One region of the Glaciecola punicea genome, then DNA from elsewhere that is predicted to be linked to it. Evidence: predicted binding sites of a transcription regulator. Region 1 holds the regulator's gene; the other holds the start of a gene.

Region 1 (7,908 bases):
AAAAACCTAGACCCGCCATAATGACAATTGCCACAAAAGCGACTACTGTAGCGAGGTAGGGGAATTGTTTTGGTGAAGTATTTATTATCATATAATAGTTGGTCTCAATACCTAACAACACACTGTCTAAAAATAAAAAGCGATGTCTATTCATAAAAACGGGATTACAATGGCAATAAAAATTATTGTTTCAGGTTTACTAGTATTCATGGTGTACAATTTATGTCGCGCCATGATGATAATGCTTAAAAATGACCCTGACGTGCCCATGAGCAAATTTATAGGACGAAGGGTGTTGGTGTCTGTCATAATTGTCGCCCTTCTACTGCTAGCACTTGCCACGGGCGTAATAACACCTAACCGGAGACCTTACTAAATCATAGAATATAAACAAAGAAAAATAGCATTACCCACACTACGTCAACAAAGTGCCAATACCAAGCACCGGCCTGAAATGCAAAATGTTCTTTAGGGGTGAAATGGCCCCAAACTACTCTGAAAAACAAGACCATTAAAATGACAGTACCTAAGGTAACATGCAGCCCGTGAAACCCAGTGAGTAAAAAGAAAGTATTGCCGTACACACCTGAATCGAGGGTTAAACCAATATCGTAGGCGTGAATATACTCGTATCCTTGTAGCCCTAAAAATATTACACCCAGCAATATCGTTAAACCTAAGCAAATTTTAACCGAATTGCGCTTATCGGTTTCTAAGCTCGTGTGGGCATAGTGCAAAGTCACTGATGAGATAAGCAAAATAATCGTATTGGCAAGTGGTAGACCAAACCAGCCCATTTGAGTAGAGGTATCGCCACCAGGAGTAGTAAGTAAAGGCCACACAGCTTCAAACGTTGGCCACAACACTTCATTGGTCATTGCATTGTTAGAAGCACCGCCTAACCAGGGTACTGATATGGTTCGCGCATAAAACAGTGCACCAAAGAAGGCCGCAAAGAACATCACCTCAGAAAAAATAAACCATGCCATGCCTTGACGGTAAGAGCGACCTAACTGGGCGCTATACAAACCTGACATTGACTCATCAATTTGGTTTTTAAACCACCCTACAATCATTACCAGCAGTAAACCTAAGCCAGCAATTAGTGTGTAAGCACCGTAGCCATCTTTATCTCTGGTTGATTCAATAATGAAATTACCAGCGCCTAGCGCAATTAAAAATAAAGCAACTGCGCCAACAATGGGCCAAATACTTTGTGCTGGTACGTAGTATTTTTGGTATTCTTCTTCAGCCATTTTATGCTTCCTTCCTTAATTCATCGCTACATTGACAGTTTCTTTATCAACCGTTCTGGTAATGTCATATAACGTATATTGCAAGGTAAAAAATGTTATATCTTCGGGTAGTTGCGGATCAACATAAAATACCATGGGCATAAGCGCTTCTTCGCCTGCCTTTAAAGGCTGATGCTGAAAACAAAAACACTCCGTTTTGTTGAGGTATAAAGCGGCAGTGCCAGGCGACACAGAAGGCACCGCTTGCGCGATAATATCGCGGTTTGTTGGGTTTCGAACGTAAAAAGCAACTTCGTTCATTTGCCCAGGGTGAACGTCAATCTTACGCGTTTGTGCAGTAAACTCCCATGGCATACCCGAGTTGGTGCGAGTGATAAAATCTACCGTAATAGTGCGCGTTTCGTCAATATCGGTGGCTGTGTATACGGCAGCCTCGGTGTTTGTTTTGCCATTAATGCCAGTCACTTTGCAAAAAACGTCGTATAGCGGCACTAAGGCAAAAGCGAAGCAAAACATGCCAGCAACGAGCAATAAGATTTTATTCACCGTTTTTGTATGGTCTAACGGCGTTCTTACCCCAGCATGGGCACTTTTATCTACCTCATCATCATGTTTATTATCTTGCATATAAAGCTCCTACCTCACTATTGGTGGCGTTTCAAAGGTATGATAAGGCGCTGGTGAAGGAATTTCCCACTCTAAACCTTCTGCTCCTTCCCACACTTGGCTAGACACTGACTCACCTTGGTGACGACACGCTTTTATAATAAGCGCTAAGAAAATTAGCTGTGATAAACCAAATGCGAAGCCTCCGACTGAAATCCATTTATTAAAATCAGCAAACTGCAGCGCATAATCAGGAATACGCCGTGGCATACCCGCTAAGCCGACAAAGTGCATAGGGAAAAACAACACATTTACCGACACAAGCGAACACCAGAAATGCCATTTTGCTAAGGTAATATCGAACATCTTACCGGTCCACTTTGGCAACCAATAATAAACAGCTGCCATAATTGAGAAAATGGCCCCAGTAACCAGCACATAGTGGAAATGCGCAACCACAAAGTATGTATCGTGATACTGAAAGTCCGCTGGCACTATCGCAAGCATTAAGCCTGACAGACCGCCAATGGTGAATAAGACGATGAAGGCGATAGCAAACATCATGGGAATTTCAAAGCTTATTGAGCCGCGCCACATAGTAGCCACCCAATTAAACACTTTCACTCCAGTTGGCACCGAAACTAGCATAGTGGCAAACATAAAGAAGATCTCGTACTCCACAGGCATACCCGTTGTAAACATGTGGTGACCCCAAACAATAAAGCTCAATAAGGCGATTGCACCGGTCGCGTAAACCATCGACGCGTAGCCGAACAATTTTTTACGTGAAAAAGTAGGCACTATTTGCGAAATAATACCAAAGGCTGGCAATATCATTATGTACACTTCAGGGTGTCCGAAAAACCAGAAAATGTGCTGGAACAGGACTGGATCTCCACCGCCGGCCGCATCAAAAAAGCTGGTCCCAAAGAACTTATCGGTTAAGACCATGGTCACCGCCGCGGCTAACACTGGCATTACTGCTATAAGTAAAAATGCGGTAATGAGCCATGTCCATACAAACAGAGGCATTTTCATATAGGTCATGCCAGGAGCACGCATATTAAATATGGTAACAATGACGTTAATGGCTCCCATAATTGAACTGATCCCCATTATGTGCACAGAAAATACAAACAAGGCGGTGCTGTCACTACTATAAGTAGTTGATAAAGGTGCGTAAAAGGTCCAACCAAATGCGGGACCACCGCCTTCCATAAACAAAGAAGAAAGCAATATTAAGAACGCGAAAGGTAAAATCCAAAAGCTCCAGTTATTCATGCGTGGCAAGGCCATGTCAGGCGCACCAATCATCAAGGGTATCATCCAGTTAGCCAAGCCGGTAAAGGCCGGCATTACTGCGCCAAATACCATTATTAATCCGTGAACGGTGGTCATTTGATTAAAGAAGTTAGGTTCTACAATTTGCAGGCCTGGCTGAAATAGTTCAGCGCGAATGACCATTGCCATCGCCCCACCCACCAAAAACATAATGAATGCGAACCACAAATATAGAGTGCCTATGTCTTTGTGGTTCGTAGTGAGTAACCAACGCGATATACCATATGGCGCCTCGTGGTGGTGATGATCATCAATATGATCGCTAGCAACGTGGTCTTGAGTATCAGCGTCGTGGTCGCCCGAATGGGTTGTATCAGTTGTGCTAACCATTGTTATTCCTTACCATACATAATTGCGTTAATGTCTTTTGCTTGCACAATATCGCCAGTATCATTACCCCAAGCGTTACGCTCATAGGTGACTACCGCCGCTATTTCTGACATTGTTAGTTGTTTAGCAAATGATGCCATTGAGGTACCTGGACTGCCTTCAACGATAATTCTGATATGTCCGGGAATGTCCTCAAGCGCAAGAGCAGAACCTTTAAGCGCCGGAAATACACCGGGTAACCCCTCACCGTTTGGCATGTGGCAGGCTGCGCAAACGGCACCATATACTTTTTCACCCTGGCTCATAAGCTCATCCATGCTCATGTTCATAGACAGCAAGCGCTGTTCTTCGTCACGAGCACGCTGCGCGATGGCCTCTTGCTCTGCTACCCACGCGTCATATTGCGCGGGCTCTTTCGCGACTACCACAATGGGCATAAAGCCGTGGTCTTTACCGCAAAGCTCAGCGCATTGTCCTCGGTAAACGCCAGGCGAGTTTACGTTTGTCCACGCTTCGTTGATGAAACCTGGGTTGGCATCTTTTTTAATGGCAAAGTCAGGCATCCACCAAGAGTGGATAACATCGTCTGAGGTGATTAAAAATCTGATTTTCTTACCCGTGGGAATAACTAGGGGACGGTCTACTTCTAGGAGATAGTTTTGGGTTTTTGTTAACTGGTTACGTATTTGACCTTGCTCTGTTGCCAGAACCGAAAAGTACTCAACATCGTTGTCCATGTATTTATAGTGCCATTTCCACTGCGAACCGGTGACTAACACTGTTACATCAGGTTTGCTGACGTCTTCCATATCTATCAGCGTGTAAGCCGCTGGTACGGCCATGAATATCAAAATAACGAAGGGAACGATTGTCCAGACCACTTCCACCGTTAAATTTTCGTGAAAATTAGCGGCTTTAGCCCCTTTAGATTTGCGATGGACCACCATCGAATAAAACATAAAGGTAAACACAACCACCCCTATTGCGATGCACACATAGAACATAAGCATATGCAAATCATAGACTTGGTTACTAATACCGGATACGCCGGGGCGCATATTTAAATTTGACCGGCCTGTATCTATCGCTTGCGCCGCAAAGCTTAAGCACACAATTAAAAGCACGGACATATAAGAGATAAAACTGCTGAACTTCACGCTAACACTCCCCCTATGTTTACAGCTAATGAAAACTTTTTTAACCGAAGCGGCGCTTTCATTTTTGTAGAAACAAGTTTAATTTTAAGTAAGTAATTTGTATAATTTTTGTTAATTACAGGACAATAATCGTTCAAATGGCGTCGTTAGTCTAGTTTTTTATCTTTTTATTTGCTGCTAATCATCGTATTTTCCGAACTGTTCAAAAAGTAGACGCAAAAAAAAGGGCCCGTTTATTATTACGGGCCCTCAAATGGCATTGTGAAGTGAACCTTTTTGTCAATTCCTGAGTAAGTTACAAGTCCACGTGATCGCGTATTACGCCTACGGCTAAACCCTCAATAGTAAAAAATTGGGATGCAAGATCCACACGAATAGGTGGAAAACTGTCGTTTTCAGCGTGTAGCAAAATTTCGCTACCTTTACGCTCGAACCTTTTAACCGTTACGTCCTCGTCAACGCGTGCAACCACTACCTGACCATTGTTAACTTGGTCTGTTTTGTGCACAGCCAGCAGATCGCCGTCCATTATACCAATGTTTTTCATACTTTCACCTTTCACGCGTAACAAGAAGTCGGCGCGAGGAGTAAACATGGTAGGGTCGCATTTAAATCTAGATTCAACATGTTCTTGGGCTAAAATAGGCTCACCGGCAGCAACTTGACCAATTAATGGCAAGCCATCTTCAATGGGATCCTCAAGCTCTACGTTTAACTTAATACCGCGAGACGTCCCTGGTAAAATTGCAATAACGCCTTTTTTAGCGAGCGCTTTAAGATGCTCTTCTGCAGCGTTAGCAGATTTGAAACCTAACTCGCGCGCGATTTCCGCTCGTGTAGGCGGCATTCCCGTGTCTATCATAGTACGTTTTACAAGTTCTAGAACTTGCTGTTGCCTTGGTGTTAGTGGACGCATAAACAGCCTGTTTTTCTATACAGTAGATCTGAGTATATCCACAAACAGTGTTTTAGCAACAAGTATTTGTCTATTTGATGTAAACGGTAATGCCATATCACAGCATAGCGCAATATACCCATCGAATGAGACAAATGCTGATTACATTAAGGATCTTCGTGCTAACATTACAACAAAATTTTCGCAAAATATAGAAAACCGCAGTGAAATTTGCTTTTTCATCCCGCTGCATCCGCCTTAGTTATGGAGTACTTATGAATTGGATGGCCTCGTTTTTACGCTCGTTCTTGACCAAACCAATCGGCTGGCTGGTCAAAGTAAAAAGTATACCCTCAGACTTAGAAAATGAACTTGGCATCGACAAAACCAGGCCTATTGTATATTTACTGCAAACAAAATCATTCACCGACTCGATAGCGCTTGAAAAATCAACTGCGTTTCTTGGCCTTCCCAGTCCACGTAAAAAACTTGCGCTGGTGGATCACGAGCATAAACGAAGCTACTATCTCAATAGACCGCAAAACATCTTTACGCGCAAAGTAAAGCCCACCACTATTGAAGATAATTTTACCGAGATGTTTCAATACCACCGGCAATATGACGATCTAGATGTTCAGCTTATTCCAGTTTTCATTTCCTGGGGACGCTCGGCGGGTAAAGGTAAATCGGGTTGGGCTCAGCTAATCGCCTCAAAAGCGTCGCCAAACTGGCTACGTAAAAGTTTCATTGTGCTATTTTTTGGCCGCGATAATTTTGTCAGTTACTCAAAGCCTGTTTCAACAAGACAAATGGCATCGCTAAGCGGCAGCGATCAACAGATAGCACATAAATTAATCCGCGTAGCGCGCACACACTTTCAGCGTAAACGCCAGGTATTATCAGGACCAACGCTGCTTGAACGTCAAGAGTTATACAACTCTATTTTAGGCGCAAGGGGCGTAAAACAAGCCATTGAAGATGAAGTTGCCAACAAAAACATCTCCCCCCAAAAAGTCCGTAAACAAGCGAAGAAATACGTAGATGAAATAGCTGCAGACTATCGCGAGGGCCTAGTGCGCCTTGGAGAAAGACTGCTGGCACGCATTTGGCACCGTATCTACGACGGTATTGAAGTCAAGCACGCTGAACGCGTGCGTGAATTAGCCGCCAACGGACATGAAATTATTTACGTACCCTGCCATAAAAGCCATATGGACTATTTGTTACTGACCTACGTTATTTATCAAGAAGGCTTGGTTACCCCTCACATTGCCGCCGGTATCAACTTAAATTTTTGGCCTGCTGGACCCATTTTTAGACGCTGTGGCGCATTTTTCCTGCGCCGTAGCTTCGTAGGCAACAAGCTTTACAGCAGTATTTTCAGAGAATACTTAGAGCTTTTGTTCAACAAAGGCTATTCGGTGAAGTACTTTCCAGAAGGGGGAAGAAGTCGTACCGGTAGATTACTACCACCTAAAACAGGCATGCTCGCTATGACGCTGCAAGCGGTCACTAAAGGCGTGAATCGTCCGGTGTCTGTGGTACCGGTTTACTTAGGTTACGAGCACGTAATGGAAGTAAAAAGTTACCAGAAAGAACTCAAGGGAAAGGGAAAAAAGAAAGAGTCAAATACACAAGTTTTCTCTGCCATTCGTAAGCTTAAAAACTATGGCCATGGCTATGTTAACTTTGGCGAGCCTATTTCCCTACATAAGTTTTTAGACAAACAAGTACCCGATTGGCGCGACGACATAAGCGATGATGAAAAGAAACCAACGTGGCTTACGCCTACAGTGAATGTGTTAGCCAACGATATAATGGCAAGAATTAATAAAAATGCGGCCTTAAATGGCACTGCCTTGCTAGCGCTTTGTTTGTTGTCATCAAAAACGCATGTCATGAGTAAAGATGATCTGATAAACGCTATTGATGATTATCTGAGTCTATTCAAAGCCAACCCCTATAGCGCAGACGCGACGTTTCCCACCCAAGACGCTGAATATTTAGTAGAGCGTACGCTTGCCTTAAACAGATTTCAACAAAGCGAAGATAAATACGGCCTAATGGTGTCTCCTAAACAAGATAATGCCGTGCTACTGACATTCTACCGAAATAACATTTTACATATGTTTGCGTTGCCTAGCTTAATAATGGCTGCCGCTTTTGCTCATCGAAACCTCACCAGAACCGCTTTATTGAGTCTTGTTGAGCAGTTGTACCCAATTCTGAAACGCGAGTTTTTCATGTACTTTAGCCATGACGAAGTGGTCGTATATATTGAAGAGTTGGTTATCTATTTAAAGACCTGCGGCATGCTGGTGCA
Region 2 (7,908 bases), on a different contig from region 1:
GATGGACGCGCAAGATGTAGATGCTTCGCCAATGCTTGAGCTTGGCAGTATTTTAGATCGTTAAGGTGTGTTAAAAAAGTGTAAAAGGGTCAGGTCCAATTACATTTTTTTTCCACTCATCACTTCCAATAATTGTGCATTAGTCGGATACTTTTCGAGTAACTCAAACAATTTAGCGGCGCCGTCATATGCCTTGAGGCCGGTCAGTCCTCTGCGCAGCGTTCTAACATTCTCGATGTCTTTGGCGCTTATAAGAAGTTCTTCACGGCGCGTACTGCTTTTAGCAATATCTAAAGCGGGGAAGATACGCTTGTCGGCGATGTCGCGCGATAACACAATTTCCATGTTGCCGGTGCCTTTAAATTCTTCGAATATAATTTGGTCCATGCGGCTTCCAGTGTCAGCCAGTATGGTGGCTAAAATGGTCAATGATCCACCGTTTTCAATCTTTCTGGCAGCGCCGAACAGTTTCCTTGGAATCTCCATTGCTTTAGCGTCAAGACCGCCCGACATGGTGCGGCCGCTGTTTTTTGTGCGCGCATTATGTACCCGTGTAAGCCGGGTAAGTGAATCTATCACTATCATCACATCATGACCTTCGCCCGCTTCACGCTGCGCTTTTTGAATGAGCTTGTTGGCTACCCGTACATGGTGTTCATAGCTCTCATCGGTAGATGATGCGTGTACCTGCGCTTGCACGCTGCGGGTGAAGTCGGTGACCTCTTCTGGCCGTTCATCAATTAATAAAGCGTACAGTTTTATTGCAGGATAAGCGCAGCCCACGGCTTGGCAAATGTGTTTTAAAATGGTGGTTTTGCCACAGCCTGGTGGTGCCACAATAAGGCCGCGCTGGCCCATGCCAATGGGCGTAATTAAATCCATCGCTCGCATTGACAGCTGCGATGAACCTAATTCTAGATGAATACATTGAGTAGGGTTTACCGCCACACCGTCTAAAAATCGCTTTAATGGATCGCTTTGTGGCTCCCTGCGAGCTACTTTCTTAGCGGTCTTATCTGTTTCTGGTTTGAGCTCTTTCTTTTTTGGCAGGTTCAAAGATAATATTTTTTTTGTCATGGTATCGCTTTTTAGCTGTGGTGCACTAAATTTTTTAGATGCGTGTAATGGGAACAGCCCAATAAACATTATACAGGCTCATTAGGCATATTTCACGAAAGTCATTCATTGTTTCAGTAATAAGCTTCGTTAGGCAAAACCTGTGTTGCTGTGTAAGCACAAGCTACTTGTTTTTCACCATTTCTAGTTACACAATAGACCAAATTGTGATAACAATCTTTGCGGCTGCACTAAAAATGATAAAAAAAGAATTCGCGATACCTCACACGCTCATTTTACTACTGTGCATGATGTTTGTCGCCTATATTGCGACTTGGCTAATTCCTCAAGGTTTCTTTGAAACCGTCATTTTAGACAATGGACGAAGTGCGGTAGTGGCCGGCACTTATGCATTGGCCGATGAGCAAATTAGGCTCACGCCGATGGACTTTTTAGTGGCCATTCCGCGTGCTCTTGCGGCGGCGCAAGATATCATATTCTTTGTATTTATTGTCGGCGGTGTGCTCTCTATCGCGCGCGCTACCGGTACCATAGATGCTCTCATCGGCAGTTTGTTAGAACGTTTTGGCCATAAGCCTCATTTGCTAATATTTATGGTGGTGTTTTGTTTCGCGCTGGCCTCTGGTGCTATTGGAACGGCAGGTGAATATATTCCATTCGTGCTTATTTTAGTGGGCCTGTGTAAAGCGATGCGTCTTGATGCCATGACCGCTGTGGGCATGGTGGTCACCGGTTATGGCATAGGCTATGGGGTGTCGGCTTTCAGTCCTTTCACCGTTATGGTTGCGCAGCAGGTAGCTGGTATACCCTTGTATTCGGGCATTGAATTGAGGTTAGCGATATTTGTGCCCTTTGTATTAATCGGGTTTCATCATGTATGGCGCTATGCAAAAATGGTGCAAGATGATCCAAGCAAATCTTACACTGCTGGTTTGCCCTGCCCTCTAGAGAATAGCGAATCGGGCAACTATCCAGGCTTAAACTTTCGCCATAAATTAATATTATTTGGCTTAGTGGCAAGTATTGTAATTGCCGTGTGGGGAATTTCGCAAAGAGGCTGGTATCTTTACGAGCTAGGTGCGGTGTTTATTTTGTGGGGAATATTAACCGCGATAGTTGGCCAGTTAAGCGCCGACCTTGCGGCAACCAAATTTATAGAAGGGGTGCAAGAGCTTGCCACAACGGCGATATTAATAGGGGTTGCACGCGGCATTGCGCTGATTATGGAAGATGGTCAAATACTCCATACTTTGGTGCACGGCATGTCTATGCCCTTGTCGCATTTAGGCGCAGAATTTGCCGCGGTGGGTATGTTTATCATGCAGTCCTTGCTCAACCTATTTATACCTTCTGGCAGTGGCCAAGCTTACGTTACCATGCCTTTGATGGCGCCGGTGGGCGACATTATAGGCGTGAATAGACAAATTGTGGTGCTTGCCTATCAGTTTGGCGATGGTTTCTCGAATATGATTATTCCAACTAACGCTGTCTTAATGGGCATTATTGGGATGGCCGGGGTGCCTTATCATCTGTGGTTTAAATTTTGTTACCCGCTTATTTTGAAGTTGATGCTTGCGGCGTCTGTCGTGTTGGTGTTTGCGGTTATATTTGATTATGGGGCTGATGTGCAGCCAGCTGCTGTGAATGCTGTGAATGCTGTGAATTTGCTGATTGGACCTGACCCCATTAGTTCTTGGTCTTAGTGAGGCTGTGGGGTCAATGTAATACCTTATCTTCTAGCCTCGTTGACTAACTTTAACAGTTCACTCGCCGCGACTGCGTCAGACAGAGCGCGGTGATGGCGCTGCATGCCAATATCAAAATGCCTGGTTAAATTGGCCAGCGAGTAGCTAGGCAAACCTTTGTAGTGGGTTCGCATTTGCTGGACGGTGCACAATTTTGGGCGTTTGTAGTGGCGATTTATGCGGGCAAACTCTTCTCTTATAAATCCGTAGTCGAAATTGACATTGTGAGCAACAAATATGCAGTTTTCTGTGAAAGCTTCGAGTTCATCTGCAATATCGGCAAACAACGGAGCGTCGGCAACCATGTCGTTAGTGATGCCGGTAAGTGAGGTGATCATTGATGGTATACGCCGCTGCGGATTTATGAGGCTTTGCCATTGATCAACTATCTCGCCGTTAACCATTTTCACCATGCCTATTTCAGTGATTTTATGTGTGCCCGCGCGCCCGCCGGTGGTTTCTATATCGATAACCGCATAGGCTTGCATAGGATCCAAGGTCCAGCCCACGGTGGTGATGCCTACATCAATGCCGAATCCGCGCAGGCTTTGTAACTGCATAAGCTGATTGCGGCGCAAAGTGTCGCCTTGCGCTTTAACTTCTTCAAACCTAAGCTTATTGTTTTCAAGCACCATAATGTCAGGGTAGCCGTCGTTGTATAATTGCCAGTCAGAGCACATCGCGCGCAGTTGTCCTTTAAGGCCATTAAGCGGCAGATGTTCAATGACTACTGTTAGCTTATCGAGCATGTTCGTGTGCCAATTCACTATGCCTTGGCTTTTACTGTAATGGGCGGTGGCGCTTTTTGTTACCTGTAGCAACAAGTCTTTACATGAGGAAAACGAGGCAAGTCTTGACGCAATTTGTTTGCCGGCAACCGCTATGAAATTATGGTGTTTAAGGCATACTGGAAGGTAATCAAAAGGGGTCGCTAAGCCCAAGCCTTCTAGCTCGAAAAGCTCATGCCAGAAGCACAAACCAAATAAGTTTTTCCACACACTGTTTTCGGTTCGCCATGCCTGTATGTCGCGTGCGTGATAGTAAGCAATTACACCGTACTCAACACTTCCTTTATAGCTTTCATCAAGCAGTAGATGCCTATTATTTTCGCGCAGCATGTCAGTTAAGATGCTGGTGCGTTTTTTATGGTATTTACGGGCTAAAAAATCTTCGGCAAATTGCAGCAGTTTGTCTGTGCTTGGGTCGTCTACTATGGCATTGAGCTTTGCTTCAACGGCGTCTTTGAAGCCTAACTTATAGGCTTGCCTGCACCAAAACTCCTGCGCGAGTGGCGCTTGCAGATCTTGCGCGATGCTGAGCGCGGCAACGGGGTTAACCGTCAGCATAGATTTTGCCATCACATATCCAAGCTTTTGTGACACAAGAACGGCTTGAGGGCCATTGGCTTTTGGTAAGGTGGCCATGAAACTGACAATGTCACGTTCACTTTCATAAGTATGCTTTTTGGCAAATTCATATGCTTGGGTGAGTGCAAAGCAGCTGTACGCACTCGCATAATCAGCGAAGCGAGACTGCATTTGCGCCTGTTCGTCTCGGGTTCGCATTAGGCCTAAATCGCGCATAGAAAATTGATTCAGTTTGCCATTGATGTGGCCAAAGTATAAAAATAAAAAATAATCGACAAATGCGTCGGTTGTGCGCATTATATAGTCTTTAGCGACGCCGCTAGTGACTATTTTATGCGGGCATAAACGCTGGCAGTGTCGAGTAAAACTGGCTTTGTTTGCGCTTTTGATGAGTTTAGGAGAATCTGCAGCAGCGACTTCTTCATATAGTGCAGCTAATTCAGGTTTTGTTAATACCTCAAGCAGGTTTAAAACGTTTTCTACGCTTACGTTTTTTACAAAGCCTGAGGACACTAAATCAACCAAAACTTCTGAGGCCAAGGGAATTTCAGGAAAAGAGAGGGAACTGCGTTTTATGACCGGATATTTTCGGTTAATCAAGCGAACCGTTAAACACTGTGCTAAATGCGCAGATTGTGAGTATTTTTGCAGAAACTCAAGATCAAATTCGCTGAGTAAATGCGCGCTGGGCCCTTTTACAAAATCGAGAAATTCAGAAAAGTGAGTATGATAGTAAAATGTAGGTAAGTCGCGAAATGCCATAAAATCTTGCCGTTAATGGAGACTAGAAGGTGAGTAAAGAACAAGGAAATTAACTTGCAAAGTAGGCTCTTTAATTACTGGTTTAATATACAGTATTACGTGGGCACAGGTAAACCGTTTTTTTTAAGCCTTAAACGTAATAATCCAGACGCTACCTTTTGGCGTAAACAATACACAATTGATGTAAAGTAATAATAGAAGGCGTGAGAATTTATGAGTTTATCCCGAGCCGAACGCTTTGAGTGTCCCTACTGCATGACCATCAACGACATCGAAATAGATGAAGCCAACGATATTGGACAGCAGCAAATTGTTGATTGCCAAATATGCTGCGCGCCCATAGAGGTACTTATCATAGACAATGGCTTTGGCCTAGAGATTATTGCGAAACGAGACGACGAGTAATGACTAATAGAGTATTTACACAACGCGACATAATGCAGTTGCCGCAGCGAGAGCGTGCGAATTTCATCAACTCACTGTCAGGTTTCAAAAGCGCTAATTTAGTTGGCACGCAAAGCAAGGAAGGTCTTAATAATTTGTGTTTGGTGAGTTCGGTGTTTCATGTAGGCGCGCATCCTCCGCTTGTAGGTATGTTAATGCGTCCACACACGGTGAGGCGAGATACGCTTCAAAATATCAAAGACACAGGCGTTTACACCCTGAACCATGTCCATGTTAGTTTTGCCGACAAGGCACATCAGTGCAGTGCGAACTACCCCGGTGATACCAGCGAATTTGAAGCTGTTGGTTTAACGCCGAAAATGTCAAGTGTAGTGAAGGCACCGTTTGTGGCAGAGTCGATAATAAGCATGGCGCTTGAAGTTGAGCAAATTAATGTGATTGAATTAAATCAGACCGAACTTGTTATTGGACGTGTTGTTGAGGTTGTATTGGCTGACAATATTTTGCTTAATGACGGCTATGTTGATATTGAAAAAGCGGGGTCAGTGGCAATATCTTGTTTAGACAGTTATCACAAAACAGCGAGATTAGATCGTTACAGTTACGCGAAACCTGAGCAAGCGTTAAGCTCTATATGGCTAAATGATGATCCCAAATCTTGAGCAACTGCTGCTTGTATGTGGTATTTCGCTTGCAGGGGTAGGGCTAATAGTGTGGCTAATACTCAAAATACCGGTAGAGCCTGAGACTGACGATGAAGATAATGATGAAGATGAACGGATTAATTAAGTCCCTTGCAAGAGCAGTTTTAGGCCTTTCTGTTCACTTTTGTTAACACAGCACAATAAAACTAAATAAACACCTTTACAATCCGTTCTATTTCCACCACAGTATAGATTACACAACCCAAAAGGCCTGCGATTTTTCGCGGGCCTTACTTGTTTCTGGGAACATGTAAAAAAGAATTGTTCTCATTAGCGTTTTGTAAAAGGAAATATAATATGAAACCAGTAAATCGTCGTAACTTCTTAAAATTAACTGGCTCTGGCTTAATCGGCCTAACTCTTGGTGGCGTTGCACTTAGAGTTAATGCACAAGAAAAATTATCGCCTGACGACGCCACTGCCAAAGCGCTTCAATATGTACATGAATCTCCTGTTGAAGGTAAATACTGCGACAACTGTATGTATGTTCAAGGTGAAGATGGCGCAGAATGGCGTCCGTGTGCAATTTTCCCAGGTAAAGTCGTAGCCGCTAAAGGCTATTGCTCTGCTTGGTTGACAAAAGGCTAAGCCCTTACTACAAGCGCGCAGAAACTTAAAAAGCCGGTACCGTCGTTGTTCCGGCTTTTTTACGTCTAGGGCTTCCCCTAATACATTGATCACTAATCTATACTTTAGACATTAATATTAATAGTCTATACGCGCATGTATTAGACGCACGTGAGTAATAATGAACGAAAATTCTATTATTTGAAATACCGCCCTTTCTTCGCCTGTGCAGACTATTACTTGCGCTAGTAAGCTATCTGTATGAGCTTGGGATGGTATTAAGCAACAATCAACTTGACGCGCTATAATTTAGGGTAATCGTTTTATTCCACCTAAGGTGATTGACCTGTATGAGATTTATACTAGTGTTAGCAAAGACCGGCTATATAATGCAGGCCTAAGAGTTCTTAAACCGGCACTAGCGTCGCAGTTTGCGCCCAATATGGCTCAAATTGTTTAGAAAGGGTCACAGGGAAATTGATTTCCCGTCGATTTTCCTCTGACCCATTGATTTTCTTTGTTAGTATACGGATGTTTATAAACGTAAACATAAAGGATAGTAAATGGATGCCTTAAGAAGCCAATTCAAAGATTCGGCTTTGCTGTGGTTGCAGACCTACGTGCCGGGTGAGGCAGCGCTGTATGTCAATTTTATAGCCTTAGCATGGATATTGTTTGTGGCGGTGCTGCTGCATATTTCATTGCGCATGATATCTTCTAGATTGGTCGCAAAGTTTGAAGAAAGGCGTCGCTCGCGCACCCAACTTACTGCTTTGTCGCATAAGTTACTGCGGCGCATATCGTTTATTATTCAAACTGCGGTGGTACTGCTTCAGGCCAGTGTATGGTTTGAAGAGGGATCATCTGCACTTCGCGTCATAAGTGTAATAGGAGACCAGTTTATTGTAGTGTTCGCCTTGCTGGCATTTTTTACGCTACTCAATATTTTCCAAGCCTTTAATGACTCGCGCACAAGGCGCACTCAGTTCCCGCTGAAGGGTTTATTGCAAACCGTTAAACTAATTGCCAGCGTGCTAACTGGCATACTGCTGGTGTCCCTACTCATGGATAAGTCGCCTTTAATACTCTTAAGTGGTTTGGGTGCGGTATCTGCAATTTTGCTATTGGTATTTAAGGATCCCATACTCGGTTTAGTTGCTGGTATTCAGCTGTCAGCTAATAATATGTTGTCGGTGGGTGATTGGCTTGAAATGCCAAAATATGGCGCCAACGGAGACGTGGTCGATATTGCGCTTACTACAGTAAAAGTGCGCAACTGGG

The links. Region 1 encodes LexA, which represses DNA repair genes until DNA is damaged. Its sites were predicted from a motif close to TACTGTATNNNNATACAGTA; they were not measured.
Region 2: the regulator LexA is predicted to act here: its motif matches at 5,027-5,046, upstream of BAE46_RS09085 (exonuclease domain-containing protein).

The regions. Positions count from the first base shown of each region.
Region 1 covers NZ_LZXY01000004.1:27,907-35,814, reverse strand. Annotated here, with positions in the region: gene BAE46_RS06190 (SURF1 family protein) at 1-154, opposite strand, end outside; gene BAE46_RS14315 (DUF2909 domain-containing protein) at 170-376, shown strand; gene BAE46_RS06185 (cytochrome c oxidase subunit 3) at 378-1,256, opposite strand; gene BAE46_RS06180 (cytochrome c oxidase assembly protein) at 1,272-1,883, opposite strand; gene ctaD (cytochrome c oxidase subunit I) at 1,893-3,533, opposite strand; gene coxB (cytochrome c oxidase subunit II) at 3,536-4,663, opposite strand; gene lexA (transcriptional repressor LexA) at 4,986-5,606, opposite strand; gene plsB (glycerol-3-phosphate 1-O-acyltransferase PlsB) at 5,861-7,908, shown strand, end outside.
Region 2 covers NZ_LZXY01000006.1:121,528-129,435, forward strand. Annotated here, with positions in the region: gene BAE46_RS09070 (MarR family winged helix-turn-helix transcriptional regulator) at 1-64, shown strand, start outside; gene rho (transcription termination factor Rho) at 100-1,077, opposite strand; gene BAE46_RS09080 (YfcC family protein) at 1,317-2,780, shown strand; gene BAE46_RS09085 (exonuclease domain-containing protein) at 2,807-4,951, opposite strand; gene BAE46_RS09090 (zinc ribbon domain-containing protein) at 5,165-5,356, shown strand; gene BAE46_RS09095 (flavin reductase family protein) at 5,356-6,018, shown strand; gene BAE46_RS14800 (hypothetical protein) at 6,002-6,145, shown strand; gene BAE46_RS09100 (high-potential iron-sulfur protein) at 6,358-6,648, shown strand; gene BAE46_RS09105 (mechanosensitive ion channel family protein) at 7,191-7,908, shown strand, end outside.